Regions from separate parts of the Lysobacter sp. N42 genome, predicted to be linked through region 3. Evidence: predicted binding sites of a transcription regulator. Region 3 holds the regulator's gene; each other region holds the start of a gene.
The links. Region 3 encodes HrcA, which represses chaperone genes, less so after heat shock. Its sites were predicted from a motif close to TTNGCACTCNNNNNNNNNGAGTGCNAA; they were not measured.
Positions count from the first base shown of each region.

Region 1: the regulator HrcA is predicted to act here: its motif matches at 7,458-7,484, upstream of groES (co-chaperone GroES).
Region 2: the regulator HrcA is predicted to act here: its motif matches at 2,559-2,585, upstream of rpoH (RNA polymerase sigma factor RpoH).

Region 1 covers NZ_SKFB01000023.1:42,075-51,837, forward strand. The annotation lists gene accC (acetyl-CoA carboxylase biotin carboxylase subunit) at 1-1, opposite strand, end outside; gene accB (acetyl-CoA carboxylase biotin carboxyl carrier protein) at 9-488, opposite strand; gene aroQ (type II 3-dehydroquinate dehydratase) at 545-1,012, opposite strand; gene EYQ95_RS19560 (TlpA disulfide reductase family protein) at 1,110-1,712, opposite strand; gene EYQ95_RS19565 (protein-disulfide reductase DsbD) at 1,709-4,057, opposite strand; gene cutA (divalent-cation tolerance protein CutA) at 4,050-4,373, opposite strand; gene EYQ95_RS19575 (endonuclease) at 4,739-6,487, opposite strand; gene EYQ95_RS19580 (helix-turn-helix transcriptional regulator) at 6,607-7,008, opposite strand; gene groES (co-chaperone GroES) at 7,543-7,830, shown strand; gene groL (chaperonin GroEL) at 7,965-9,602, shown strand.
Region 2 covers NZ_SKFB01000058.1:2,966-12,728, reverse strand. The annotation lists gene EYQ95_RS24510 (alpha-amylase family glycosyl hydrolase) at 1-824, shown strand, start outside; gene EYQ95_RS24505 (hypothetical protein) at 947-1,243, opposite strand; gene EYQ95_RS24500 (LacI family DNA-binding transcriptional regulator) at 1,335-2,372, opposite strand; gene rpoH (RNA polymerase sigma factor RpoH) at 2,596-3,483, shown strand; gene EYQ95_RS24490 (hypothetical protein) at 3,756-4,064, shown strand; gene EYQ95_RS24485 (metallophosphoesterase family protein) at 4,051-4,536, shown strand; gene EYQ95_RS24480 (hypothetical protein) at 4,427-4,993, opposite strand; gene tal (transaldolase) at 5,005-5,955, opposite strand; gene EYQ95_RS24470 (peptidoglycan-binding protein) at 6,175-8,358, opposite strand; gene EYQ95_RS24465 (FG-GAP repeat protein) at 8,476-9,162, opposite strand; gene EYQ95_RS24460 (primosomal protein N') at 9,743-9,763, opposite strand, start outside.
Region 3 covers NZ_SKFB01000008.1:52,672-62,434, forward strand. The annotation lists gene carB (carbamoyl-phosphate synthase large subunit) at 1-35, opposite strand, end outside; gene carA (glutamine-hydrolyzing carbamoyl-phosphate synthase small subunit) at 37-1,161, opposite strand; gene dapB (4-hydroxy-tetrahydrodipicolinate reductase) at 1,338-2,036, opposite strand; gene EYQ95_RS14025 (sensor domain-containing diguanylate cyclase) at 2,069-3,424, opposite strand; gene dnaJ (molecular chaperone DnaJ) at 3,546-4,667, opposite strand; gene dnaK (molecular chaperone DnaK) at 4,770-6,701, opposite strand; gene grpE (nucleotide exchange factor GrpE) at 6,795-7,331, opposite strand; gene hrcA (heat-inducible transcriptional repressor HrcA) at 7,374-8,456, opposite strand; gene recN (DNA repair protein RecN) at 8,541-9,763, shown strand, end outside.

The DNA of each region.
Region 1 (9,763 bases), on a different contig from region 3:
TGGCGACCTCAGCCGATGACGAAGAGGGGCTGATCGAACTCGATCGGCTGGCCGTTCTCGACCAGCACCTTGAGCACGGTGCCGGAGACGTCGGCTTCGATCGGGTTGAACATCTTCATGGCCTCGATGATGGCCAGGGTGTCGCCGGCCTTGACCTGCTGGCCAACGGTGACGAACGCGGGCTTGTCCGGGCTGGGCGAGGCGTAGAAGGTGCCGACCATCGGGGCGCGGACGACGTGGCCGTCGGGCAGGTCGCCGCCGGCCTTCGCACTGCCGCCGGTGGCGGCCTCGGTCGGGCCCTGCATCGGCATCGCGCGGGGTGCCTGCGGGGCGGCGTGCTGCATGGGCTGCGGCGCGTAGGCGATCTCCACCGGGCGGGAGGTGGTCCGCGCCAGGCGCACGGTTTCCTCGCCTTCCTTGATCTCGATCTCCGAGAGGTTGCTCGCCTCGAGCAGGTCGATCAGCTTCTTGATTTTCCGCAGGTCCATGTCGGGCCTCGTGTGTGGATTTCGTCGGGATCGCCACGCATCGCGCGGCGAAGGTGTCAGGAACGGTTCGCCTGCGCGGCGGCGCGCTTGTCCAGCCAGACCAGCGCGGCCTCCATCGCGAAGCGGTAGCTGTCGGCGCCGAAGCCTGCGATCACGCCCATGGCCAGGTCGCTGAAGTAGCTGTGCTTGCGGAAGGGCTCGCGGGCGTGCGGGTTCGACAGGTGCACCTCGATGAAGGGCAGGTCGACCGCGGCGATGGCGTCGCGCAGGGCCACGCTGGTATGCGTGAAGCCGGCGGGGTTGATGAGGATGAACGCGGTGCCGTCGCTGCGCGCGGCGTGCAGGCGCTCGATCAGCTCGTGCTCGGCATTGGACTGCAGCGACTCCAGCGTGTGGCCATGCGATTCGGCATCGAGCCGGAGGGCCCGGTCGATCGCCGCCAGCGTGGTGCGCCCGTAGATGTCGGGCTCCCGCTCGCCCAGGAGGTTGAGGTTGGGGCCGTGCAGGACCAGCAGTTTCGCCATGGCAGCCTCACCCCTGGAACGTCGGAGGCGGGAGTCTGCGCCCATGCGTGAAGGGTGTCCAGACGTTCGCTGCCGTATCGCCGACGTTGGACGAAATTCAATCGCCCGTTGGGTGGGCTGCCGCGCGTGCCGCCCAGGCGTCGAGGTCGCCCTGCTCCAGCGGGCCCACCCACTGCTCGAGGATGCGCCCGTCCGCGCCCACCAGCAGGCTGAAGGGCAGCACGCCGCGCGGATTTCCCAGGCGCACGCCGGCATCGGCCTTGCCGGGCACGTCGACCAGGCTGGTGTAGCCGATCCCGTGGCGCGACATGAAGTCGCGCACGGCCGCGGCATCGTCGAGCGCGATGCCGACCACTTGCACGCCGTTGGGCGCCTGGGCGCGGTGGAAGGCGTCCAGCATCGGCATTTCCTTGACGCAGGGCCCGCACCAGGTCGCCCAGACGTTCACCAGTGCCGGGCGGCCGGCGGTGAGGCGGGTGAGCTCGACGCGCCGCCCGGCCGCGTCCGGCAGGGTGAGCGCCGGCAGCGCCTCGCCCTCGCGTGCCACCGCCACCGGCGGCACGACGCCGTCCTTGGGCTGCTTGAGGGCGTGCTGCACCGGCGCGGTGCGGGCCAGCCAGCTCCGGTCCACGCGCAGGCTCGCCGCCACGCCCAGCGCACCGGCGGCGACGGCGGCAAGAAGGATCCAGCGCGTCTTCATCGCGCCGCCTCGCGCAGCGCATCGCGCACCAGCGCGGGCGTGAGCACCGTGGGCAGCACGCGCGGCCTGCCGCCATCGCGCGGGTAGACGACGTAGAGCGGGACGCCCACGGCGCCGTGTTCCTGCAGGAAGGCGGTGATCGCCGGATCGACGTCGGTCCAGTCGCCCTTCATGTAGACCGCGTCCGCGTCGGCGAGCATGCGGCGGAACTCGTCGCCGCCCAGCACCGTCTTCTCGTTGGCCTTGCAGGTCACGCACCAGTCGGCCGTCATGTTGACGAACACCACGCGCCCGGCGGCGCGGAGGTCGCGCAGGCGCTCGGCGGAATAGACGACGTGCGAGGCCTCCGCCGACGCGGTGCGCGCTTGCGGCGCCTGCGGTCGCGGCAGCCGGTGGATGGCCTGCGCGGAGAAGGCCAGCGCCGCGCCGGCGACCAGCAATGCCGGAAGCGTCCACAGGCGCCGGCGCTCCTGCGCACGGCGCCCGGCCCAGGCCGCGAAGGCCACGGCGACCAGCGCCACCAGCGCCCAGGCGATGGCATCGGCGCCGCGCTGGCGGCCGAGCACCCACAGCAGCCAGGCGGCGGTGAGATACAGCGGGAAGGCCAGCGCCTGCTTGAGCGTCTCCATCCAGGCGCCCGGCCGGGGCAGGCGCTGCGCCAGTGCCGGCACGAGGCCGATGAGCACGAAGGGCAGGGCCAGGCCCAGGCCGAGCATCGCGAACACCGCCAGCGCCAGGGGGGCGGGCGCGAGGAAGGCCCAGGCCAGGGCCGCGCCCATGAAGGGCGCGGTGCAGGGCGTGGCCCCGACCACGGCCAGCACCCCGGTGAAGAAGTCGCCCGCCAGGCCGTCGCGCTGGGTCAGCGAGTGCCCCATGCCGATCCAGCGCCCGCCCAGCTGCCATAGGCCCGAGAGGTTCAGGCCCAGCGCGAACATCACCAGCGCCAGCGCCGTGACCACCAGCGGCTGCTGGAGCTGGAAGCCCCAGCCCAGCGCGAGCCCGGTTTCCCGCAGCCCCAGCGCGGCCGCGCCTAGGGCGAGGAAGCTCACCAGCACGCCGGCGGTGTAACCCAGGGCATGGCGACGCGCCGCGCCGGGCGTGCCGCTCTCGGCCAGCGACAGCGCCTTCAGCGAGAGTACGGGCAGCACGCAGGGCATGAGGTTGAGCACCAGGCCGCCCAGCAGGGCCAGCAGCAGCGCCGAGCCGATGCCGGCTGCGCCGGGGACCCGCGACGGCGCGGTGGCCGGCAGGTCCGATGCCGTGACGCCCTGTGCCGACGTGGCCAACGTGGCCAACGTGGCCGACGTGGCCGGCGACGGCGCCGCCGTCGCGCCCGCGGGTGCGTCGCCGTCCGGCGTGGTGGCGGGCACGGGCAGTGCGGCCGGCGGCGCGTCAGGCACCGCGCGGGTCTCGACCGGCGCCTGCACGGACACGGTGCCGGCGGGCAGGGCGACCTCGACGGTGCGGGTCATGGGGGGATAGCAGATGCCGCCGGTCTGGCAGCCCTGCAGCGTGGCGGTCAGGCGCAGCGTGGCCGGGCCGGCTTCGCGGCGGATCACCGGCAGCGGCACGTCGACCGGGTCGAAGTACACGCGCACGTTGCCGAAGTGCTCGTCGCGATATGCGCGCGCCGGCGGCCAGCGTGGCGCGCCCAGCGCGAAGCCGCGGGCGCGGGCGCCGGCGTCCAGGCGCACGGAAGTGCGGTCGCGATAGAGGTAGTAGCCCTTGGCCGGGGTGAAGCGCAGCAGGATGGTGTTGCCGTCGCGGGCGATGGCCTCGAAGCCGAAGGCGCGTTCCGGCGGCAGCGGCAAGGCCTGGCCGCCGGGCGCGGCGTCGAAGATCCCGCCACCGCCGACACCCGCGGCGGCGCGTGCGAAGGGGTCGGGCGATGCCGGCGCCGCCGAGGGCAGTGCCACCGTCAGCTTGCGGGTCTGCGGCGGGTAGCAGATGCCCACGTCCGCGCAGCCCTGGTACTTCACGGTGAGCACCGTGCGCGCCGCGCGCGGCGTGCCGGGCAGCATCGCCACCAGTTCGCCGCGGTAGGTTTCCACCGGGCCGAAGAACTCGTCCGTATGCGCCTTGCCCTTGGGCAGGCGCAGGGCGCCCGCATCGAAGCCGGCGTCGGCCTGCGCCGAGGTGCGGTGCCGGTAGAGGTAATAGCCATCGGCGATGGCCCAGCGCAGCTCGATGCCTTCGGCGGTGGCGCGCGTGCTCAGCGCGAAGGCCTCGTCGACCGGCAGCAGGTCATCCACGCCCGCGGCCGCGGCGGGCAGGGCGGTGAAGGCGAGCGCGAGGGTGGCGAGCGCGGCACGCGCGCGGCGCAGGAAACGCGGGAAGTCAGGCATCGGCACGGCTCTGGGCATGGATCCAGTCGAGGTAGGCGGGCAGCCCGCCGCGGGCTTCGACCGCGATCAGCTCCGGCAGTTCATACGGATGCAGGGCGCGTACGGCGTCGATCACCTCGTCCAGGCGATCGTCGGCGGTCTTGATGAGCAGCAGCACTTCCTGCGCGTGCTCGACGCGGCCTTCCCAGGCATAGGTCGAGCGCACGCCCGGAAGCTGCTGCACGCAGGCGGCCAGCCGCGCCTCGACCAGCGCGATGGCGATGTGCGAAGCGACGCCCGCGTCGGGGCAGGTGCAATGGACGATGAGCGCGGACATCGGCCGATTCTACCGGGGCGCCCACGCCGGCAGCTTTCGTGGTGGCGGCGCCGGCGCCGGCGGGCGTCACGGGGCCCGTCCGTCACCGTCACTCGGGAGGGCGCGGATCGGTGGGCGTTGCCCTCGCCCTTTGCCGCCCCGCCAGGACCTGCGCGTAGCGCAGCGTCCATGGGCTCGCGCAGCTGCCGCGATGGCCTGCTGCGTGGTGGTTGCAAGGGCGACACCGTCCCCGGTGGGCTGCGTCATCCCCGCGAACGCGGGGATGCATGGGCTCGCCGTCGCCCGCCGGTGCTCCCGGGATTTCGCCCGCAGGTCCGTGGAAAGGCGCCTGCGCGGGAGCGAGGCGCCTTCCCGGCCTGGCGGCATCAGTTGAGCTGGCAGGTTGCCGGCCTGGCCGAGGTGAACAGCGCCGCGGTCGCCCATTCCGGGTGGTCGACGAAGGGGTTGCGGTTGCCCTGGAACTGCGCCACGACCTCGTGGCGATCGCGTTCCAGCGCGTCCGGCGGGTCGGCCTGGTGCCAGGCGAGCAGCGTCGACAGCAGGCCCATGTAGGCCGGCGAGGCGGAGGTGATGACGATCTTCGAGCGGTCGTCGGTCATCTCCAGATCCGGCTCGCTCTGGCCGCGGGCGTCCTTGCCGCCCTCGTAGCGGATCGCCATGTACAGCACGGCGCGTGCGATGTCGCCGCGGCGGCGTCCCCATACCTGGAAGGAGCCGGCGTTGCCGTCCGGTCCCTTCACCCAGTTCGAGTTGCCCGGGTACAGGCCGCTGCCGCCGCCCGCGCCGGCATTGGCCTCGGTGGCGCGCTCGCCGCAACCGCCCGACAGCGTGCAGTCGGCATAGGGCTTGTTGCCGCGGTCGGCGTTGTAGGTGGTGTCGGACAGGTACAGCATGTGCAGGTCGGTATAGGGCGCGTTCGGGTAGCCCAGATCGCCCGTGGCCGAGCCGAAGCCCAGCGAGTTGGGCCAGGTGTGCTCGCGGTTGTAGGTCAGGCCCGTGCCGGTGCCCGCGCGCTCGCTGCCCTTGAGGTAGCTGCGGTTGCGGTAGACGTCGAGGATGCGCGTGCCGGAGGCCGGATCCTCGTCGGCGATCTCCAGGACGTCCCACGTGTCCGTGGTGCTGGCGCTGTAGGGATACACGGTGTGGTTGCGGATCGTGGCGTGCAGCGAGCAGCGCAGCTGGCTGGCGCTGGAGGTGTTGACCTTCGACCAGTAGCCGCTGGTGGCGCTGGCGACGGTGAAGCTCGCCGTCGTGTTCGACACCGGCCGCGCACCGCCCGCGTCGGTGATGCCGGCGGCGTTGACCGTCAGCGTGCAGGTCTCGCCGCCGCGCAGCACGGTGGTCTTGGTCAGCGCGAAGCTGGTGCCGCTGGACGCATGCGAGAGGGCGACCGCGCCGGACTGGCTGCACTGCAGCGCGAACGCGCCGGCGCTGGCGGTCACGGCCTCGCTGAAGCTCACGGCGAGGTCGCTGGCGCCCGGCACGTTGGTCGCGCCGTTCGCCGGGGTGGTGGAGGTCACCTGCGGCGGCGTGTTCGGTGCGCCGAAGGTCTGCCCCCGGTTGCAGGTGCCGAAGGTTTGCGTCGCCGACGCGTTCCAGGTGAAGTTCGCGTACCCCGTGCCGGTGCCGCCGAGCTGCAGCGAGGTGCCGGCGGGGGTGGTGCCCGACTCGGCCACCGGCAGGTTCTGGCTGGTGCGCCCCGACGCCGGGCCGCCGGAACCGGTGATCGCGCCCTCGTAGCTGACGAACTGCACCAGCTGGCCGCTGGCATTGACCAGCGCGATGCCGTCGGAGGGGCCGTTCTGGATGCCGTTGCTCGGGTAACTGACTACCGCGATGCGCACCTGCGCGCCGCAGGTCACCAGCGAGCCGGTGGGCACGGGGTCGTTGTCGTAGGCCACGGCGGCCGACGGCGTCGAGCCGTTGTACAGGTACACCCGGTAGCCGCTGAGGCTTTCGCCCGCCGTGGCGACGATCTCGATGCGCTCGCCGACATCCCCGGTGGAGGTGTCGTCGTCGTAGTGGATCTCGTTGATGAAGACCGCGGCCGGCGCGACCGCCGGGAGGGCAAGCAGTGCGGCGAGGACGAGGGGACGACGGGTACGCGGGTGCATCGGCAGTTCCGGCCGTGGGGACCGCGGGATGCTAGCGCCGCTTGATGACGTTTCCAGGTCGGGCCGACGGGCGGTGGCCGGTATCGATGCCTTTCCCCGTTTGACGCCTAACGGACGACTCAGCCCAGTGCCCGCCGACCGCGCGAGCGCCCGAGCCGGAGTTCGGCCATCTGCTCCATCAGTTCGACCAGCGGTGCGCGGCTGCGGGCCGGCAGCGTCCGGAAGGCGGTGAGCAGGCGCATCTCGAAGGCGTCGTCCACCAGGGTGGCGTCGGCGGCGGCCACGGTGTCGAGGGCGTCCTCGGGCGAGAGCGCCATGCGCCCGCGGCCGGTCGCCAGCCACTCGAACTGCACGCCGGTGAAGGTGGCGACGCGGCGCAGGTTGGCCATGCTCGGGGACTTGCCCTCGATCGCCTCCCAGTGGCTGACGGCGCTGCGCTGTACGCCCACCGCGGCGGCCAGGGCGGACTGCGAGAGCCCGGCATGACGGCGGGCCAGGCGGATACGCTGCTGTGCAGTCATGTCGGAAAGTGACGCATCGTGTCAGGTTGAGGCTCGGGGTTACGGGAAGTATCCACGTTACCGATAACTACGTCACCTTGTCCGAAACCGGTAGCGCCGCCGCCATTGAATACGTAGTCATTCCGGGATTTCGTGACGGAATGGCCGATACGCTACCGTCAGTCACCGGCAGGGGCCTGCCCGGTGTCTAGGCAGGGTGACGTTCAGTGCCCACAATCGCCCCACGTCGACAGGAAGTCGATCGGACATGGGGTCAGGTTCCAGGAGAGGCGCGCTGGACGGCGCGAGCTCGGATAGCCATCTCCGCAACCAGGGGGCGTGCTTCTTCGGGGCACGCCCTTTTTTTCGTGTCCGGTCCGGCGAAATTTTTTGTTGAACGCCCCTTGAAAGCCCGTGCGGGCATCCCATATCCCGCCCCGTCCGCGATGCGGGCCCGTCGCGCCCCGGGTTTGGCACTCGGACCAAGCGACTGCTAAAAGTTCCCGTCTTTCGCTTCAATTTCAACCACTTACAACCCTGCTCGGAGGCTCGTGCATGAACATCAAGCCGCTCTACGACCGCGTGGTCATCAAGCGCATGGAAGAAGAAAAGGTCTCGGCCGGTGGCATCGTGATCCCGGACTCCGCGACCGAGAAGCCGATCAAGGGCGAGGTCATCGCGGTCGGCGAGGGCAAGCACCTCGACAACGGTTCCGTGCGCGCCCCCAAGGTCAAGGTCGGCGACAAGGTGCTCTTCGGCAAGTACAGCGGCACGGAAGTGAAGCTGGACGGCACCGAGTACCTGGTGGTGAAGGAAGACGACATCTTCGCGGTCCTCGCTTAAGCGAGAACCGCGCGGGATTCGTGATTCGGGATTCGGGATTCGTGGAAGCCATGCGCTCTCGTCCCGCCCGCACGAACCCCGCCTTTGATCTGACGAATCCCTAATCCCGAATCCCTAATCCCGAGGTTTCAACAATGGCTGCCAAGGAAATCCGCTTCGGCGAAGACGCGCGCACCAAGATGCTGCGCGGCGTGAACGTGCTCGCTAACGCCGTCAAGGCCACGCTCGGCCCGAAGGGCCGCAACGTCGTGCTCGAGAAGAGCTTCGGCGCCCCGACGATCACCAAGGACGGCGTGTCCGTCGCCAAGGAGATCGAGCTCGCCGACAAGTTCGAGAACATGGGCGCGCAGATGGTCAAGGAAGTCGCGTCCAAGACTTCCGACAACGCCGGTGACGGCACCACCACCGCCACCGTGCTCGCGCAGGCGCTGATCCGCGAGGGCATGAAGGCGGTCGCCGCCGGCATGAACCCGATGGACCTCAAGCGCGGCATCGACAAGGCGGTCACCGCCGCCGTCGAGGAGCTGAAGAAGATCTCCAAGCCGTCGTCCACGAGCAAGGAAATCGCCCAGGTCGGCGCGATCTCGGCCAACTCCGACACCAACATCGGCGACCTCATCGCGCAGGCGATGGACAAGGTCGGCAAGGAAGGCGTGATCACCGTCGAGGACGGCTCGGGCCTGGAGAACGAGCTCGACGTGGTCGAGGGCATGCAGTTCGACCGCGGCTACCTCTCGCCGTACTTCATCAACAACCAGCAGTCCATGCAGGCCGAACTGGACGACCCGTTCATCCTGCTCCACGACAAGAAGATCTCGAACGTGCGCGACCTGCTGCCCGTGCTCGAGGGCGTGGCCAAGGCCGGCAAGCCGCTGCTGATCATCGCCGAGGAAGTCGAGGGCGAGGCGCTCGCGACGCTCGTCGTCAACACGCTGCGCGGCATCGTCAAGGTCTGCGCGGTCAAGGCGCCGGGCTTCGGTGACCGTCGCAAGGCGATGCTGGAAGACATGGCCATCCTCACGGGCGGCACCGTGATCTCCGAGGAAGTCGGCCTGCAGCTCGAGAAGGCCACGATCAAGGACCTCGGCCGCGCCAAGAAGGTGCAGGTCTCGAAGGAGAACACCACGATCATCGACGGCGCCGGCGACACCGCCGCCATCGAGGGTCGCATCAAGCAGATCAAGGCGCAGATCGAGGAGACCAGCTCCGACTACGACCGCGAGAAGCTGCAGGAGCGCGTCGCCAAGCTCGCCGGCGGCGTGGCGGTGATCAAGGTCGGCGCCGCGACGGAAGTCGAGATGAAGGAGAAGAAGGCGCGCGTGGAAGATGCGCTGCACGCGACCCGCGCTGCGGTCGAGGAAGGCATCGTGCCGGGCGGCGGCGTCGCCCTGCTGCGCGCCAAGGCCGCGATCCGCGACCTCAAGGGTGCGAACGAGGACCAGAACCACGGCATCGCCATCGCCCTGCGTGCGATGGAGGCCCCGCTGCGCGAGATCGTGACCAATGCCGGCGAGGAGCCGTCGGTCATCCTCAACCGCGTCATGGAAGGCCAGGGCGCGTTCGGCTACAACGCCGCCACCGGCGAGTACGTCGACATGCTCGAGGCCGGCATCCTCGACCCGACCAAGGTCACGCGTACCGCGCTGCAGAACGCCGCGTCGATCGCCGGCCTGATGATCACGACCGAGGCGATGGTCGGCGAGCTGCCGAAGAAGGAAGAGGCGGCCGGTGCCCCGGCGGGCATGGGCGGCATGGGCGGCATGGATTTCTAAGCCCCGCGATCCATCAAGCAAGACCACAAAGCCCGGCCTCGTGCCGGGCTTTGTACGTTCTGGCGTCCGAGGCGGGAGACTTCCTACCCGCCCCGCGGCAATGTCTGACGCGAAGATCAGAAAACGCCGATATGAACGCGTGCTCGCGGGCGCAACCCTGA
Region 2 (9,763 bases), on a different contig from region 3:
AGAAGTTCGCCGAGCGCATCCGCGAAAAGCGCCCGGGCTTCTTCATGTTCGCCGAGGCCTTCGACCACGACGCGGCCACCATCGCGCAGCACACGCTGCCGCGCAACGGCGGCATCAGCGTGCTCGACTTCCCGCTCAAGGAGCGCCTGCAGGAGGTGTTCGGCCGGAAGGGCGGTGGCTACGAGAAGGTCGCCGAGCGCCTCTACCTCACCGACGGCCCGTATGCGAACCCGTACGAGCTGATGACGTTCTACGACAACCACGACATGGCGCGGCTGGACGCCCGGGACGAGGGTTTCATCGACGCGCACAACTTCCTGTTCACCGCGCGCGGCATCCCGGTCATCTACTACGGCTCGGAAACCGGCTTCGAGCGCGGCACCGCCGAGCATGCGGGCAACCGCAACTACTTCGGCCACGCGCGCATCGAGGCGGCGAAGTCGCACCGCATCCACAACGCGCTGCGCCGCATCGCCCGCGTGCGCCGGGCCACGCCCGCGCTGCAGCGCGGCCTGCAGGTGAACCTGGAGTTCCAGGGCGACCGTGCGGCGTTCGTGCGCGCGCTGTCCACGCGCGAGGTCGCCCAGACCGCGCTGGTGCTGCTCAACAAGGGCGACGCACCCGCCACGTTCCGGATCGACCGCCTGCTCCAGCGGGGCACCTGGCGGGCACGCCTGCGCGGCGGCGCCGTCGAGGTGGACGGCGTGCTGGAAGCCACGGTGCCCGCGCACGGCGTGGAGGTGTACGTGCTCGACGGGGCGATCACCGAGCCCGCGCTGCGCGAGGCGCTGGCCGACGCGATGGCACGCCTGGCGCGTCGCTGAGCGCGGCCGCCGCCGCAGGCGGCGTCATCGCCCGGTCGCGTGCGGACGCACGCTTGCTCGCTCTTCCTTGCCTGCAACGCCGGCAGGGCGGGCGCGGCCCATGCCGACAGCGTTGACAGGCCCTAGCCCAGCCTGCTGGCGAAGACCAGCAGCACGTTGAGCGCGTCCGGGCCCTCGACGGTCGCATGCCCGTCCTGCGCCAGACGCGCGGCCACCGGCCCGGTGAGGTGGCGCAGCACGACGCGGGCGCGGCCGATGCGCAGCAGGGGTCCGGCGTCCTGCGCCAGCGCCGCCCGGCGCTTCGCATCGACCACGATCAGGCGTCCCGCCGCGTCCTCATACAGCACGACCGGACGGATCTCCCCGCCCGCGTTCTCGCGGGTCGGGCGCGGGGCGATGGAAGCGGCGTCGGGCGGCATGCCCGGATGCTGGCGCCGGCCCGGCCGCGGCGCATGGGGGAAAGCCCCCAGGCCGGCGAGAGCGGCGTCGCAGAATGCGCAGGACGCGCCCTCAGCCGCAGATGAAGGAGCTGCGCCGCACCACCAGCGAGGCGGGCAGCATGGCGCTCTCGGCCGGCTCCTCGCGCACCAGCTGCATCAGCGTCGACACGAGCAGCTGGCCGGCGCGCGTGGTGTCCTGCACCACCGTGGTCAGCGGCGGCACCGCGAAGCGCGCCATGGGGATGTCGTCGAAGCCGACCATGGAGACCTGTTCCGGCACGCGGATGCCCGCCTCGGCCAGCGCGCGCATGGCGCCGATCGCGATCAGGTCGCTGGCCGCGAACACCGCATCGAACGGCTGCCCGCGCGCCAGCAGGGCGAGGGCGGCGGCGTGGCCGGCTTCCTCGCTGGTTTCGGCGTCGACCTGAAGGCGCCGGTCCAGCGGTGCCAGGCCGGCCGCGGCGAGCGCCTGGCTGCAGCCCTCGAAACGGTCGAGGAATTCCGGGTAGTGGCTGGAGGCATGCCCGAGGAAGGCGATGCGGCGCCGCCCGCAGGCCAGCAGGTGCTCGCCGGCCAAGCGGCCGCCGTGCACGTTGTCGCAGCCGATCGACACGCCCGGCTGGTCCGGCGCCACGTTGCCCCAGCGCACGAAATGCGTGCCGCGCTCGACCAGCGCATCCAGCTTGTGCCGGTACTCCTCGTAGTCGCCATAGCCCAGCAGGATCAGCCCGTCGGCCTTCATGGCGTCCTCGTAGTCGGAATGCCAGTCGTCCGACAGCTGCTGGAAGGACACCAGCAGGTCCTGCCCGTGCCGCGCGCAGGCGCGGGTGATCGAGCCCAGCATCGACAGGAAGAAGGGATTGATGTGCGAGTCGTCGGGGGTCGGGTCCTCGAACAGCAGCAGGGCCAGCGTGCCCGACTTCTGCGTGCGCAGCGACGAGGCGCGGCGGTCGACCTTGTAGTTGAGCTCGCGGGCTACCGCCTCCACCCGCTTGCGGGTCTCCTCGTTCACCAGCGGGCTGCCGCGCAGCACGCGCGAGACGGTCGCCTGGGAGACGCCGGCGCGGAAGGCGATGTCGAAGGAGGTGGCTCGGGATTTTCGCGTCATGCCGCCCGGAGTGTAGGCCCGTCCGGCCGCCGCCATGCCATCGGTTGGGCTGGAAAGCGGCGGCGGGCGCCCGCATGGTTGGGGTTCAGGCCTTCAAGGCCGGCTTAACGCGCGGTCGACAGGCCGATCGGCATGCTGCGCCCCTCGTCGTTCCATTAACGCAACGCTCGGGAACTTCCGGACCCTTTAGCAGTCCAATGACCCGACTGCTAACCTAGACCCCATGACCCAGACAGCCGCCACCGCTCTCGTCACCCACAACCTGCCGGTTCCCGTGGCCACGGGGCTGAGCCCGCTCGGCTCGCTGGAGGCCTACATCAGCGCGGTCAACCGCATCCCGGTGCTGAGTGCGGACGAGGAACAGCGCCTGGCGCGCCGCTACCGCGACCACGACGACCTCGACGCCGCCCGCGAGCTGGTGCACTCGCACCTGCGCTTCGTCGTACACGTCGCGCGTGGCTACAACGGCTACGGCCTGGGCATGGGCGACCTGATCCAGGAAGGCAACATCGGCCTGATGAAGGCGGTCAAGCGTTTCGACCCCGACCAGGGCGTGCGCCTGGTCTCCTTCGCGGTGCACTGGATCCGTGCCGAGATGCACGAGTTCATCCTGAAGAACTGGCGCATCGTGAAGGTCGCCACCACCAAGGCGCAGCGCAAGCTGTTCTTCAACCTGCGCAAGAGCAAGAAGCGCCTGGGCTGGATGAACGCCGAGGAGGTGCGTGCGGTCGCCGCCGATCTCAACGTCTCCGAGCGCGAGGTGCTGGAGATGGAATCGCGGCTCTCGGGGCGCGACATCGGCTTCGACATGCCCGACGACGGCGACGAGGACGGCCCGCCGAGCCCGGTGGCCTACCTGGCCGCGCAGGGCGAGGACCCGTCGCAGCTCTACGAGCGCGAGGACGAGGAGAGCAGCCAGCTCGAGGTGCTGCGCGAGGGGCTGGCCGAACTCGATGCGCGCTCGCGCGACATCATCAAGCGCCGCTGGCTCGACAGCGAATCGAAGGTCACGCTGCAGGAGCTGGCCGACGAGTACGGCGTCTCCGCCGAGCGCATCCGCCAGATCGAGGCGAACGCGCTCAAGAAGATGCGCGCGCTGTTCGCGGCCTGAGCGTTCTCGACATGTCTCACGGTGGGCGGCCCGGGAAACCGGGCCGTTCGCTTTTTCCGTGATCTGCAGGCGTGCGACTCCGTGTCGCCGGCAGGCGCGTGGAGTCGACTCGTCCATCCACCGGGCAGGAACGCGTGTGCATGCGCCACGCGTCGCATCGCGGCCGCCCCGCCCGCGCCGCCGCACCGCTGGCGCGACGCCACGGGCCGTCGCTCACATGCCCTGCCACGCCCGGGGCGCTACGGTAGCGGCATGCCACCGCCGGAGTCGACGTGAACCCGCCCCATCTCCCCGAGCAGCCCCTGCCCGCATCGCCCGACGCCGATCTCGCCCGCGAGGTCGCCCTGCGGCTTGAGCAGTGGTACGCCGCCCGCGGGCTCGCGCTGCCGCCGCAGACGCAGGCCGGCTTCATGGAAATGGGCATGGAAGCCGTGCTGCGCCACCCCGAGCGCCCGCGCGGCGAGGTGCTGGACGAGCTCATCGGCGAGCTGGATGCCTCGCTGGCGCGCATCGGGGGCGAGGGGCCCGCGGAGCCGCCGCGGCGTCGCGGGCTGCTCTCGCGCCTGCTTGGTCGCGGCTGAGCCGCGCACGGCGCGCATCGGGCTCATCGCCGACACGCATGGGCTGCTGCGCGACGAGGCGCTGGCGGCCCTGCGCGGCAGCGACCGCATCCTGCACGCCGGCGACATCGGCGACCCCCGCATCCTCGACGCGCTCGCGGCGATCGCACCGGTCGACGCCGTGCGCGGCAACAACGACACCGCGCCCTGGGCGCAGCGCCTGCCCGAGGCGCGCCAGCTCGAGTTCGGCGCCCTCACAATCCACCTGCTGCACGACATCAAGACCCTCGCCGCGCATCCGCCGCCGGGCCCCGTGCAGGTGATCGTCGCCGGCCACTCCCATCGCCCGCGCATCGAACGGCGCGAGGACGGCGTGCTGCACGTCAATCCCGGAAGCGCCGGCCCACGGCGCTTTTCGCTGCCGGTGAGCGTCGCCATCCTGCACCTCGGTGCGAGCGGCCCGACCGCTTCGATCGTCGAACTCGGGGCCTGATCAGCCTGCCGACCGCAGGAGCCGGCTCCAGCGCCAGGCCCAGTCGTTGCGCGTCGCGCTCAACGCCGGGCGCGGTGCACATCCGCGGGCCCGCGACGTCCGGACGTGTCCAGCAGCGCCACGTGCGCGGCACCCAGGCCGCGTCGGAAACGATCACCGCGACGATGTCCATGCCCGTCAGCGCGACGAACACGTCAGGCCACGGCGACGGGTCGTCGCGCTGCTCCCGCGGGATGTGGTTGCACAGGCGATCGAAGGGCATTGCCTCGGGCGTCCAGCACAGCCCGGCGAAGTGCATGTCGAAGATGACGCGTCGCGTCGCCCGGGCCGTGGGGCCGGAGTCGTCGAGCATCGCCTGCAGCCGTGACGGCCCCAGCCGGGGTTCGGCGCGTGGCGCGCCCGGCAGGACGAGCAGCAGCGTCGCCACGACGAGGGCGACGATGCGATGACCGTCCATGGCGCGTCGGCTCAGCCCAGGCGTGCGGCCAGCAGCGATTCGAGCCTGAGCTGGTCCTGCGCGAACTTGCGGATGCCGTCGGCCAGCTTCTCCGTCGCCATGGCGTCCTCGTTGTGCTGCCAGCGGAAGGCCGGCTCATCGACATGTGCGGGCGCCGGATCGCGTCGGCCGTCGTCGACCAGCGTGGGCCGCACCTCGCCCTCGTCCTGCTCGAGCTCGGCGAGCAGCTCGGGCGAGATCGTCAGCCGGTCGCAGCCGGCCAGCGCCAGCACCTGCCCGGTATTGCGGAAGCTCGCGCCCATCACCACGGTGCCGTAGCCGTGGCGCTTGTACCACTGCCAGATGCGCGTGACCGACTGCACGCCGGGGTCGTCCTGCGGCGTCGCCGGTTTCGGTGCGCCGCTGGCCAGGTGCCAGTCGAGGATGCGGCCCACGAAGGGCGAGATGAGGAACACGCCCGCCTCGGCGCAGGCCACCGCCTGCGCGAACGAGAACAGCAGCGTGAGGTTGCAGTGGATGCCTTCGCGCTCGAGGCGCTCGGCGGCGCGGATGCCTTCCCAGGTCGATGCGATCTTGATCAGCAGGCGCTCGCGGCCGATGCCCGCGCGCTCGTACAGCTCCACCAGGCGGTGGGCCCTAGCCACCGTCGCCTCCGTATCGAAGCTCAGCCGCGCGTCGACCTCGGTCGACACGCGGCCGGGGATCAGCTCGAGGATCTTCCCGCCGATGGCCACCGCGAGCCGATCCGCGGCGTCGGCGACACGCGAGGACATCTGCGCGCCCTGCGCCATGGCCAAGGCCTCCTCGACCAGCGGCGCATAGGCCGGCAGCGACGCCGCCTTCAGCAACAGCGAGGGATTGGTCGTCGCGTCGAGCGGACGGAAACGGGCGATGGCCTCGATGTCGCCGGTGTCGGCGACGATCGTGGAGTGCTGGCGGAGGGCGTCGAGTCGGGTGGTCATGGCGGCATTGTCGCCGAGTCGCGCGAGGACGCGATCAACGCAGAGCACGGAGTCGTCGAAAGGCCTGACCACTGGCACGGCACGCGGACGCGGCCAGGCGCCACGCGTCGCCCGGCACGTCGGGCTCCATGCGTACGGCCGCAGCCGAAGGTCCGTGGCGCGGTTCGCACGAGGCCGTGCGCTGCACGGCGCATCGACGGCGCGAGCCTGCCTGACCCTTCAGCGCGCGAGCACCGAGGCCTGGCTGCGCTGCTGCTGGTCGCGCTGTTGCGCCTGCAGGTTCACCGCCACCTGTTGGATCTGCTCAGTGCTTTCGGCCAAGGCCTGGCGGGCCGCCTGCGGCACGCTGATGCCATCGGTGGCGCGGTTCAGGCCCGGCTCGTCGCGCATCGCGCCTACTTGCACCGCGCGCACCAGCGAGTTGTCGGCGTTCACCTCCACGCGGTCAACGCGGGTAATGCCCTCGCGCAGGCATTCCACTGCGAGCGCCGCGGCGATGCGCTGGCTGTGGTGCCCCGAGGCCAGCCCGCGCGCACGCTCCTCCGCATGGACCTTCTCCAGGACCTGCGTGTACAGCGCGTGCTGCGGATGCGACGGGTGGCTCATCAACGCGGACTCGGCCCGAGCGAGTGCCAGTCCAGTCTTCAGGCCGGCCACGCCCAAGCCCTGCAGCCCATGCTCGCGCTGGAACTGCTGCAGTGCGTGCTTCGTATTGCCGTCGAAGTTGCCATGGTTGTCCAGCGGTTTGCCATCAGCACCGCGATAGCCGAGATCGGCCAAGCGCTTCTGCAGTTCGGCGACCGCCGGGCCTCGTTCCCCCGGCTCGAGGCGGCCATCGGCATCGGCAGAGGACGCGCGAAGCGCGGATCCAGTCGCGGGCCGCTCGTTCGCGGGCTCTGACATCGCGCGCGGCGCCTGCGTGCGTGCTTGATTTGCGTGTAATGGTTCGCGTACCTGGAATTCAGGCTTGGCGCGCAGGGCGCCGACGATCTCGAACTCGCCTCCATTCCAGTACGAACCCCGGCCCGCGCTTGCAACCGCCGGGCCCGTGCTCACCTGTGAGCCGATGAACTGGATGCGCCCGCCGGCATCGTAGCCTTTGAAGATGCCAACATGCTGGCCCGTGGAACCCTTCTCCTTGAAGAGGAGGATGTCGCCCGGTTGCAGGTTGCCGTTGTCGCGACGGGCTTCGGCGGCGGAGATGACGTTGAAGTGCTCCCGAGAATAGCGGGTGACCGCATCGCCATTGAACAACGCATGCGTGGAGAAGGGGGTGGCCGGTACGCCATAGCCCGCGTTCCTGAGCCCACGCCACACGAAGGACGAGCAATCCACGCCCCTGAGGCCGTCCCCGTCAAGGTCCTGCTCGGTCCGACTCGAATCGGTGCGCCGGTTGCCCTCGCTGTTGCTCCGTCGCATGTCACCGCGACCGTACTCAAACCGGTTGCCGTCGGCCAGGAAGTGCCGGTAGGCCTCGTCATAGATGGCGCGACTGTCACCGCGCGCGGTGCCGGAGGGGGGTGGCGTTTGCCCTTGTCGCTGCTCACCTATCGGTTGCGCGCTCTCGAGCAAGTCGCGCGTGCGAGGCCCGACCATGCCTAGACCCTGCAGGCCATTAGCTTTCTGGAACGCAATCACCGCGTCGCGCGTGTTGCGACCGTAGTCGCCGTCCTCATCCAGGCGCCGGCCCTCGCTGTCGCGATAGCCCAGCGCATTGAGGCGTCTTTGCAGCCGTGTGACCTCAGGGCCCCTCTCGCCATGCTTCAGCTGACCGTCGGCACCGGCCGGTGTCGGCGCGGTGGTCCGCGGGGCCGGTGCAGGAGCACGAGGCACACCGTCGCGGCGCGCCGCGACGATGAGTGCAGGCAGCTTCTCCCCCCAGGCTTCGGCGTAGCGCTCGCAAGCCTGTGCTGCCTGGACGCTCCATGGCTTGGTAGGCGTCACGCCGTTGACCGTGCGGCGCGCGTTGTAGACGTCGTTGGTGTCCGCGTTGATGTAGCGGTCCAGCCGCTTGCCAGTGAATAGCCCGTCGCGCATGCCGATCACCATGATTCTCGCGGCAATCTCGGGGTCTGTGGCCAGGCCCGGGTCGCGCACCAGGCGACCGTCGAGCCCGAGCAGGCGATCCATCCGCGCGTAGTTGTCCTTGTGGGTGAGATGTACATAACCCCGCCCGAAGTATTCCTCGCCTCCGCGATAGCCCAGCTTACGGGCCTGGGAGCGCCCGAAGTCCTCCTCCGGTGCGGTGAAGTTGCGAGTCTCATGCTGCGCCGTCGCCAGGATGTAGGCGATCTGGCGGGGGTCTGTAACGCCGTTCTCCAGGCAGGTGCGGACGATGAGGTCGACCGACTGTTGGCGGCTGATGCCGAATCCTTCCGTGCTTCGTCCGTGGCCGTTGCTCACGATGACTGTCCTTGTACGCGCGTGTCATTGGAATGGTGTGGTCGGCGGCAGCTGGATGCCGACCGGGTGCGGTAATACGGCGCCGCACTGTTGCCTTCGCGATACGGATGTCTTGATCTACTTCACCTCCTGCATCTTTCCATCGACGAGCCGCTCGGTGCGGGTGTTGAGCTTCGCCGTTTTCTCGTCTCGCTCCTCGGTCACGCGCTCGACGAGGACGGGCTCGCGTTGCTCGATGGCATAGGTGTCGAAAACGCGCGTACAGCAGCCGTCCGACGAGCTCAGTTTCAGGAATCCCCCCTCCACCGAGAACAGGCCGTTGGCGCCGACGGTGAGCTCCGAGAATGCGGGTGCACCGTAGAACTGGCGGTCGGACGGATCGAACAGCAGTACATCGTATGAGGGGCCGCCGTACGCGCCCTCCCTGCCGGTCCAGACAATCAGGTCCTCATGCCCGTCCCCATCCACGTCGGTGACGATGAAGCTGTGCCCGTTCTGCTTGTACGCGTCGTCGAGCGGTCCTCGGTACAGCGTCGCCGCGCTGTCCAGGAAGATCGACGTGAACAGCAGCGAATGCTCCGCGCCGCCGTGGGTAAACAGTAGGTGCGTCTCTTCCGTGCACTGCGACACGGTCGGCGAGATCTCGCTCAACGTGCATGGCTCGGTCTGGATGCCAACATCCCCCAGTTCGACGCGCAGCACGCCGGTCTTGTCCGGCGCCGCGTTTGCCGATGAACGCGATGAATCAGGCTTGGCGGATGCGCGAGGTGATGTGGCAGCGGGCGCAGCGACGGAAGGCGTCATGGCGGCAGGGAGTTCCGTATTGGGGGTCGAAGAGCCCACGGGTGTGCCCGGTTCGCAGGCCGGGAGGAACAGGACGAGGGCGCCCAGTGCGAGACGGCGATGGGACAAGTGGGGACATGCTGGCATCGACGATGGAGTCCTGGCTTCAGTTGGGGGAGTTCGAATGCGTCGTGTCATCAAGGGAATCGACGGCCATCCGCATCATTCGAGGCAAGGGTGCGGCGACGTGGGATGCGGAAAGGTCCGCGGATATGCCACTCGGCCATAGGTCGGACGGCACGCTTTCGCTCAGCCCAAAATCTGCACCGGCGAGGGCGCCGACACAGGATGGATTCGCATTCGTGCGAGCCCCGGACACGAACGCGGGCGGCGGGGCATTTGGGCACACGCTGAAATGCGGTGCGCGAGCACGCTCGGAGAAACTCGGCCCGCGAGGCTGACGGGCTTGCGGACACGTTGATTGAACCAACGCTATCCGTCGTTGGTGCCAGCGTCGGCCAAGCCCTTCCATGCCGTGTTGCAGCATCTCCGAATCCTTTCGAATGCCAGCGCAAGCCTACCTCATGCGGCGGCGACTGCGTCAGTACAGATCCACCGGATC
Region 3 (9,763 bases):
ATCAGGATGGTCTTGATGTCGGTGCGCTTGGGCATGTCAACGCGCCTCCAGCGACGCAATGAAACGATCGAACAACGGTGCGAGGTCGTGCGGGCCCGGGCTGGCTTCGGGATGGCCCTGGAAGCTGAAGGCCGGCGCGTCGGTGAGCGCGATGCCCTGGTTGCTGCCGTCGAAGAGCGACCGGTGCGTGATCCGCACGTTCGCCGGAAGCGTCGCCTCGTCCACCGCGAAGCCGTGGTTCTGGCTGGTGATCAGCACGCGCCCCGTGTCGAGGTCCTGCACGGGATGGTTCGCACCGTGGTGGCCGAACTTCATCTTGAGCGTGCGCGCGCCGGCGGCGAGCGCGAGGATCTGGTGGCCGAGGCAGATGCCGTAGATCGGTACGCGGCGCGCGATGAACTCGCGCGTGGCCTCGATCGCGTAGGTGCAGGGTTCCGGGTCGCCTGGGCCATTGGAAAGCACCACGCCATCGGGGTTCAGCGCGAGGACATCGGCCGCGGGCGTCTGCGCCGGCACGACGGTGACGCGGCAGCCGCGCGAGGCCAGCATGCGCAGGATGTTGAGCTTGACGCCGAAGTCGTAGCAGACCACGTGGTAGCGGCCCTCGCCCTGCGCGAAGCCGTCCGTGTCGAGGTCGAGTTCCGTCTCGCGCCATTCGTAGGGCTCGCGCGTGCAGACCTCCTTGGCCAGGTCCATGCCCTTGAGGCCGGGAAACTTGCGGGCGGCCTCGATGGCGGCATCGGCATCGACCGCGTCGCCGGCCATCAGCGCACCGTTCTGCGCGCCGCGGTCGCGCAGCAGGCGGGTGAGCTTGCGCGTATCGATGTCGGAAATGGCCACTACGCCCTTCTCGGCGAGCCAGCCGGGGAGCGAGAGCTGCGAGCGCCAGTTGCTGGGCCGCCGGGGCACGTGGCGCACGATCAGGCCGGCGGGCCAGACGGCCCTGGCCTCGTCATCCTTGGACGTGGTGCCGGTGTTGCCAATGTGGGGATACGTCAGCGTGACGAGCTGCCGCGCGTAGGACGGGTCGGTCACGACTTCCTGGTAGCCCGTCATCGCCGTGTTGAACACGACTTCGCCGACGGACAGGCCGGGCGCGCCGACCGATACGCCCTCGAAGATGGTGCCGTCTTCGAGCGCGAGGATTGCGGGTTGGGTCACGGGGGATCGCCTTGGCTGCGAAGGGAGGCCGAGCCCTGCGGCCGCCGGAATCGCGGCTGCAGAAAATCGCGGACGCGGTGCTGGACCGGTCCGACGATGGGCTTCAGGCGAGCGGGAATTCTATCCGCGCGGGGGTCGCTGCGCCAGCGCCCGGTGCACCGCCGGAGCGGCAGCGGTCAGGTCAGCAGGTCCTTCACGGCGTACAGGCCGGGCGGGCGGCCGACCACGCGACGGGCGACGTGCAGCGCACCGCGCGCGAAGATGTCGCGGTTGGTGGCGCGGTGCACCAGCTCGACGCGCTCGCCGGCGGTGGCGAACTGCACCGTGTGTTCGCCGACGATGTCCCCCGCGCGCAGCGAGGCGTAGCGCGGCTCGGCGCCACCGGCCCGGGCCCGCTCGCCCAAAGCCAGCGCCGTGCCCGAAGGGGCGTCCTTCTTGTGCACGTGGTGCGCCTCGACGATGTCGCAGTCCCAGCCGTCCAGCAGCTGCGCGGCACGCTCCACGAGGTCGGCCAGCACCGCAACGCCGAGGCTGAAGTTGGCCTCCCAGACGACCGGAATGCGGCCGGCGGCCGAGCGGACCGCGGCGCGCTGGGCCTCGGAAAGCCCCGTGGTTCCCGACACCAGCGGCACGCCGCGGGCGACGCAGAGCGCCAGCACCGCGTCGAAGGCCTCGGGCAGGCTGAAATCGATGGCGACGTCGAAGGCCGGGGCCTCGTCCATGCGCGCGGGCGGCAATGCCTGGCGGCCGTCGGGGAGCGGCCGTCGTGCGACCGCCGCGACGGGTTCCAGCCCGAGGTCGGGCGCGAGGCGCAGCAGCGCGGAGCCCATGCGGCCGCTGGCGCCGTGGACGAGGAGACGGTTGCAGGATGTCATCGCGACAGGCTATGCGACCGGCGCGGCCGCGATCAATCCGGGAGCGTGTCGAACTCGGGCTCCGTCACGAGGTCCGTCCCCGCAAGTACCCAGCGGTTCTTGCCCGTCGCCTTCGCGCGGTACATCGCGGCATCGGCGCGCTCGAGCAGCGCGTCCAGGCAGGCCGGGCCGCGTGCCTCGACCATGCCCAGGCTGATGCCGATCGCCTGCAGCGAGCCTGCAACCTCGAACGGACGGGCGGCGATGCCCACCAGCCGCGCGGCCAGCCGCGTCGCCGGCTCGCTCGGGCTCGGCTCGACGACCACGAACTCGCCTCCGCCGAGCCTGGCGACGGTGGCCTCCGGGCCCAGCACGTCGGTCAGGCGCTTTCCGATTTCACGCAGCACGGCGTCGCCCGCGGCGTGGCCATGGTGGTCGTTCACGCGCTTGAAGTCGTCCACGTCGACGACCCCCACGAGCGTTCCGGCGTGGCAGGCCGAGCCCGGCAGGAAACGCTGCCTGAGGTAGGCGCGGTTGGGCAGACCGGTGAGCGCGTCGTGCATGGCCTGTCGACGGAGCTGGCGCGCCAGCGCCCGCGCATCGAGCGCACCCGCCACCATCTGCGCAAGCAGCCGAAGGCCGACCACGTAGGACTCGTTCCACGCCACGTGGCGGCGCACGGCGTCGAAGCCGATGAATCCGCGAAGCCGTGCGCCCGACCACAACGGCACGATCAGGATCGACCGGATCCCCTCGCGCTCGAACTCGCGGCGCTCGGCCTGTGCCGCCGGCGGCAGATCCTCGAGGCGGTCATAGCTGAATACCGCGTCGCCGCGAAGGCGCTCCAACAGCCAGGGAAACGTGTCGAGCGGCACGCCCTGGAGGTTCTGCACCTCGCGCGAAACGCCCGGGGCCGTCCATTCGTGCGTATTGCTCTGCGTGCCGGCAGCTTCGTCGATCAGGAAGACGTAGGCCCGATCGACGTCGAAGAAGCCGCCGACGTTGCCGAGCACGGTCTCGATCTCGCCGTCCAGCCGCGCGTCCCCGCTGCGCATGAGCGCGGCCGAGCTGCGCGTGAGCAGCCGTTCGAACTCGAGGCGACGCTCGAGCCGGTGCCGCAGGCGCACGTCGGCGTCGGCAGCCCGCAGCAGGGCGACGCGGTGGCCGCCACACGACGGGCCGAGCGCGAACTCCAGGATGCGCCCCTCGCCGGCATCGAGCACGCCGCGCGCGGCGCCCGGGCCATGGCGATCCACTGCGGCGATGACGCGCGCGCCTATCCCGGCGGCCTCGCGCCCGAGCATTTCATGAGCCAGGGCGTTGGCCGCTACGACTCCGGACGGACCGAGCAGCAGCGCGGCCAGCGGCAGGGCATCAAGGCAGGGCTGCAGGTCAGCGGGACCGTCCACGTGCGCCTCCTTGGCATCGGATATGCCGAGGATGCCAGAGCCGGCGGCCCGCATCAGCTGCCACGGGGCCGCCAGTCCGCAGCCAGCGCCGGCGACCGCTCCCGGCCTGCTCCCGGGCGGCTCAGCCCGTCATCCGCTCCCAGAAGCCCTTCACGCCGTCCAGGAACGTGGACGACCGCGGGGAGTGGCGGCGCGCGCCCTCGCCGCCGAACGTGGCCTCGAACCTCTCCAGCAGCTCCCGCTGCTCGGCGGTCAGGTTCACCGGGGTCTCCACGACGACGCGGCAGTAGAGGTCGCCCGGCTGCCGGCTGCGCACCGAGCGCACGCCCTTGCCGCGGAGGCGGAACATCTTGCCTGTCTGCGTCTCCACCGGGATGCGCAACTCGACCTCGCCCTCCAGCGTCGGCACGCGGATGGTGTCGCCCAGCGCGGCCTGCGAGATGCGGATCGGCACCTCGCAGTGGAGGTCGTCGCCGTCGCGCTGGAAGATCTCGTGCTCGCGCACGCGGATGTCGACGTAGAGGTCGCCCGGAGGCGATCCGGCCGGGCCGGCCTCGCCCTCGCCCGCCAGGCGGATGCGGTCGCCGTTGTCGACGCCCGCGGGAATCTTCACCTGCAGGGTCTTGGTGCGTTCGACGCGACCATGCCCATGGCACTCGTCGCAGGGGTTGGCGATGGTCTTGCCGCGCCCGCCGCAATGCGGGCAGGCCTGCTGCATCGAGAAGATGCCGCGCTGGAAGCGGACCTGGCCGCGCCCGTGGCAGGTATTGCAGGTATCGAGCCTGCCGTCGGACGAGCCGCTGCCATCGCAGGCCTCGCATTCGTCCAGCGTGGGCACCTCGATCTGCTTCTCGACGCCGCCGACCGCTTCCTCCAGCGACAGCTCCATGACGTAGCCGATGTCGGCGCCGCGGCGCGGGCCGCGTCCACCGCCGGCACCGCCGAAGATGTTGCCGAAGATGTCGCCGAAGATGTCGCCCATGTCGGCGTAGCCCGCACCGCCGCCGCCCATGCCGTGCTCGAAGGCGGCATGGCCGTGCGCGTCGTACATGCGGCGCCGGGAGGGGTCCGACAGTGTCTCGTAGGCCTCCTTGCATTCCTTGAAGGCTTCTTCGGCGGCCTTGTCACCCGGGTTGCGATCCGGGTGGTACTTCATGGCGCAGCGGCGATACGCCTTCTTGAGGTCGTCCTCGCCGGCATCGCGGGCGACGCCCAGGACCTCGTAGTAATCGCGCTTGCTCATCGGCGTCTTCGTCGTGCTGCAGATTCATGCCGGCGGTGGATTCACGCGCGGCGGGTCCCCAAGGAAGACGGGAGCCGTCACGCGGCTCCCGTCCGGTACAGCTTACTTCGGCTGGTCGTCCTTGACTTCGGTGAATTCCGCATCGACGACATCATCGTTGCGTGACCCACCACCCGGATTCGCACCGGCGGGCGCCTGCTCCGCCCCACCCTGCTGCGCGGCCGAGGCCACGGCGAGCAGCGACTGCGCGGCCTCCTCCAGCGCACGGCTCTTGGCCTCGATCTGCGCCTTGTCGTCGCCCTTCATCGCGGTCTCGAGCTCGGCGATCGCGCCCTCGGCGCGACCGATCGCATCGCCCGGCACCTTCTCGCCGTGCTCCTTGATCGCGCCGCGGGTCATGTGGATGAGCCCGTCGGCGTGGTTGCGCGCCTGCACCAGCTCGTGGAACTTCCTGTCCTCCTCGCGGTTGGCCTCGGCGTCCTCGACCATCCGCTTGATCTCGTCCTCGGACAGGCCCGAGCCGGCCTTGATCTCGACCTTCTGCTCCTTGCCGGTCTTCTTGTCCTTGGCGGTGACGTGCACGATGCCGTTGGCGTCGATGTCGAAGGACACCTCGATCTGCGGCATGCCGCGCGGCGCCGGCTCGATGCCGGTCAGGTCGAAGCGCGCCAGCGACTTGTTGTAGCGGGCCTGCTCGCGCTCGCCCTGCAGCACGTGCACGGTGACGGCCGACTGGTTGTCGTCGGCGGTCGAGAACGTCTGCGAGGCCTTGGTCGGGATCGTGGTGTTCTTCTCGATGATCTTGGTGAACACGCCGCCCAGGGTCTCGATGCCCAGGCTCAGCGGGGTCACGTCGAGCAGCAGCACGTCCTTGACGTCACCCTTGAGCACGCCGCCCTGCACCGCGGCACCGATGGCCACCGCCTCGTCCGGGTTCACGTCCTTGCGCGGCTCCTTGCCGAAGAACTCGGCCACCGCCTGCTGCACCTTCGGCATGCGCGTCTGGCCACCGACGAGGATCACCTCGGTGATGTCCGAGGCGCGCAGGCCGGCGTCGTTGAGGGCCACGCGGCAGGGCTCGATGGTCTTCTTGACGAGGTCGTCGACCAGCGCCTCGAGCTTGGCGCGCGTCAGCTTGATGTTGAGGTGCTTCGGGCCGGAGGCATCCGCCGTCACGTACGGCAGGTTCACTTCGGTCTGCTGCGCGCTCGAGAGCTCGATCTTCGCGCGCTCGGCGGCGTCCTTCAGGCGCTGCAGGGCGAGCGGATCCTTGCGCAGGTCGATGCCCTGGTCCTTCTGGAACTCCTCGACCAGGTAGTCGATGACGCGCTTGTCGAAGTCCTCGCCGCCCAGGAACGTGTCACCGTTCGTGGCCAGCACCTCGAACTGCTTCTCGCCGTCGACTTCCGCGATCTCGATGATGGACACGTCGAACGTGCCGCCGCCGAGGTCGTACACGGCGATCTTGCGGTCGCCGCCGGCCTTGTCGAGGCCGTATGCCAGCGCGGCCGCCGTGGGCTCGTTGATGATGCGCTTGACGTCCAGGCCCGCGATGCGGCCGGCGTCCTTGGTCGCCTGGCGCTGGCTGTCGTTGAAGTAGGCCGGCACCGTGATCACGGCCTCGGTGACGGTCTCGCCCAGGTAGGCCTCGGCCGTCTTCTTCATCTTGGCCAGCACCTCGGCCGAGATCTGCTGCGGCGCCATCTTCTTGCCGTCGGCCGTGGCCACCCAGGCGTCGCCGTTGTCGTGCTGGGTGATCGCGTACGGCACCAGGCCGATGTCCTTCTGGACCTCGGCGTCGGTGAACTTGCGGCCGATCAGGCGCTTGACCGCATAGAACGTGTTCTTGGGGTTGGTGACCGCCTGGCGCTTGGCCGGCGCGCCCACCAGCACTTCGCCGTCCTTCGTGTAGGCCACGATGGACGGCGTGGTGCGGTCGCCCTCCGCGTTCTCGATGACGCGGACCTTGCTGCCTTCCATGACCGCGACGCACGAGTTGGTCGTGCCGAGGTCGATGCCGATGATCTTGCCCATGGGTGTGCTCCTGCTATGCCTTGGATGCGTGGGGCGCCGTGCGCCGATATGCCGTATCTATGGACCGCTCGCGCCGGTTCAAGCGCGCCGGCTTCAACCGCCCTGCGCGACGACCACCAGCGCGGGGCGCAGCAGCCGCTCGTTCAGCAGCCAGCCCTTCTGGTAGACCTGCACGACGTGGTTCTCCGCCTGGCCCTCGCCCGGCGGCACCATGCTCATGGCCTGGTGGTGCTCGGGGTTGAAGGGCTGGCCGGCGGGATCGATGGGGCACAGGCCGTTGTCGGCCGCCACCTTCAGCAGCTGGCGCAGGGTGAGCTCCATGCCCTCGCGCAGCGGAGCCGCGTCCCCGCCGGCCTGCGCCAGGCCCGCCTCCAGGCTGTCGATCACGGGCAGCAGGTCGCCCAGCAGGCGCTCGTTGGCGAACTTGCGCGCATTCTCGATGTCGCGTGCGACACGGCGGCGCTGGTTCTCGAGGTCGGCGCGCTCGCGCAGCATGTCCTCGCGAAGCCGGGCCAGCTCGGCATTGGCGGCATCGAGCTGCTCCTGCAGCGGCGTGCAGCAGTCGTTCCGGATCTCCCCGCCCGCCTGCGCCGCCTCGGCGGCAGGGGCTGCGGTCTGTTCATTGGTCATCGCAGGCCTTCTCCTTCGCGCCGTCCGGCGCGCCGGGGCCAGCTATGGGGCCACGTGCGGGGGATTCAAGCCTAAGCCGCCGCGGTCGGCCTGCAGGGCGTCGCCCAGGATGTCGGCCGCGGCCTGCACCACGGGAATCACGCGGTCGTAATCCATGCGCGTAGGCCCGATGACCCCCAGCACGCCGAGCACCTGCCCACCCGCCGCATACGGCGCCGTCACCAGCGAGATGCCGTCCAGCGGGGCCAGCCCCGTCTCCTCGCCAATGAAAATGCGCACGCCGGGTGCGCGGGCCGTGCGCTCGAGCAGCTGGAGGATCTCCCGCTTGCGCGAGAACGCGTCGAACAGGTCGCGCAGGCGCTCGATGTCCGCCAGTTCCTGCACGGTCATCAGGCGCGTCTGCCCCGCCACCAGCATGTCGTCGTCGGCGGGCGCCAGCGCCTGCTCGGCGAGTTCGATGGAGCGGCCCATCAGCCGGTTCAGTTCGTCCTGGGCGCTGCGCATCTCGTGCAGGAGCACGCCGCGGATCTCGGCCAGCGTGCGGCCGGCGAAGTGCTGGTTGAGGTAGTTCGCCGCGCGCTCCAGCTCGTTGGCATCGAAGGGCCGGCGCACCTGCAGGATGCGGTTCTGCACGTCGCCGTCGGCGAACACCAGGATGGCCAGCACGCGCTGTTCGTCGATCGGCACGAAGTCGATGCGCCGGAACGCGAACTGCTCGCGGCGGGGCACGCTGACCACGCCCACGAAATGCGTCATCGCGCTCAGAAGTTCGGATGCGCTGCCCAGCAGCGCCTGCGTGCCCGAGCCGGAAGGGAGTTCGCCCCGCAGCCGGGCCCGCTCGCCCTCGGGCAGCGGCCGGACCTGCAGCAGCGAGTCCACGAACAGCCGGTAGCCCTGCGCCGTGGGCACGCGCCCCGCCGAGGTATGCGGCGCGCTTAGCAGCCCGGCGTCCTCGAGATCGGCCAGGATGTTGCGGATCGTCGCCGGGCTCACGTCCAGCCCGGCATGCCGCGCGAGCGTCTGCGAACCCATGGGTTCCCCGCTGCGGATGTAACGCGCGATCAGCGTGCGCAGCAGGTGGCGCGCGCGGGGGTCCTGGCTGGGGTCGGCGGGGCGACGGCTCATGCAGGGCATATAAGCTGCCCGCCGGGCCCGTGCAAGCCGCCTCGTCGCTATGAGTGCGACGCCCGGGCGGGCACAATTCACGCCATGCTGACCCATCTCTCGCTGAAGCAGTTCGCGGTCGTCACCGCTGCCGACCTCGAATTCGGCCGCGGCCTGACCGTGATCTCGGGCGAAACCGGCGCCGGCAAGTCGCTGCTCGTGGATGCGTTAGGCCTGCTCTCGGGCCTGCGCGCCGACAGCGGCGTGGTCCGCCACGGCGCCGAGCGCGCCGAGCTGGCCGCCGACTTCGACCTGGCCGACGCGCCCGCCGCGCGCGACTGGCTGCGCGAGGCGGAACTGGACGACGAGGACGAGGCCGGCACCTGCCGCATCCGCCGCGTGATCCGTGCCGATGGCGGCTCGAAGGCATGGATCAACGGGCGCCCGGCGACCATCGCGCAACTGGTGGAGCTTGCCGGCCGACTGGTCGAGATCCACGGCCAGCACGAGCACCAGGCGCTGCTTTCGCGCGGCAGCCAGCTCGCCCTGCTGGACGCCTTCGGTCGCACGGAAGCCGAACGCCTCGCCGTGGGCCAGGCCGCCGAGGCCTGGGCCGCACTGCTGGGCGAGCGCGACCGCCTCTCCGCGCAGGGCGACGTCTCCGACCGCGTCGACTGGCTCCAGCACCAGCTCGACGAACTCGAACGCGAGGATCTCGAGCCGGAGAGCCTGGAGAAGCTGCAGGCCGATCACCGGCGCTTCGGCCATGCCACGGCGCTCATCACCGCCTGCGACAGCGCGTTCGCCCGTCTGGGCGGCGAGGACGGCCCGTCGATTTCCCGCGTGCTGGGCCAGGTGCGCGGCGAGCTGTCGCGCGCCAGCGAACACGAGCCGCGGCTGGTGGAGGTGGAAGGCATGCTGGATCTCGCCACCATCCAGGTGGACGAGGCCCTGGCGGCGCTGGACCGCATCCGCAGCGATCTCGACATCGACCCGGACACGTTCGACCGCCTCGAGCGCCGCCTCGGGCGCGTGCACGAACTCGCGCGCAAGCACCGCCTGCCACCCGAGCAGCTGGCGGCGCGTCGCGACGCCATCCGTGGCGAGCTCGACGAGCTTCGCGGCGCGGGCGAGCGCCTGGCCCGCCTCGACGGCGAGATCGCGAGCGCGCGCGAAGCCTGGCGCATCGCCGCCGACCGCCTGGGCGACGCGCGGCGCCGCGCCGCGGAGTCGCTGTCCCTGCAGACCACGGCGCTGATGGGCGAGCTGGGCATGGGGGGCGGCCTGTTCGACATCGCCATCGAGGCCACCCCGGGCGACCGCCCCGA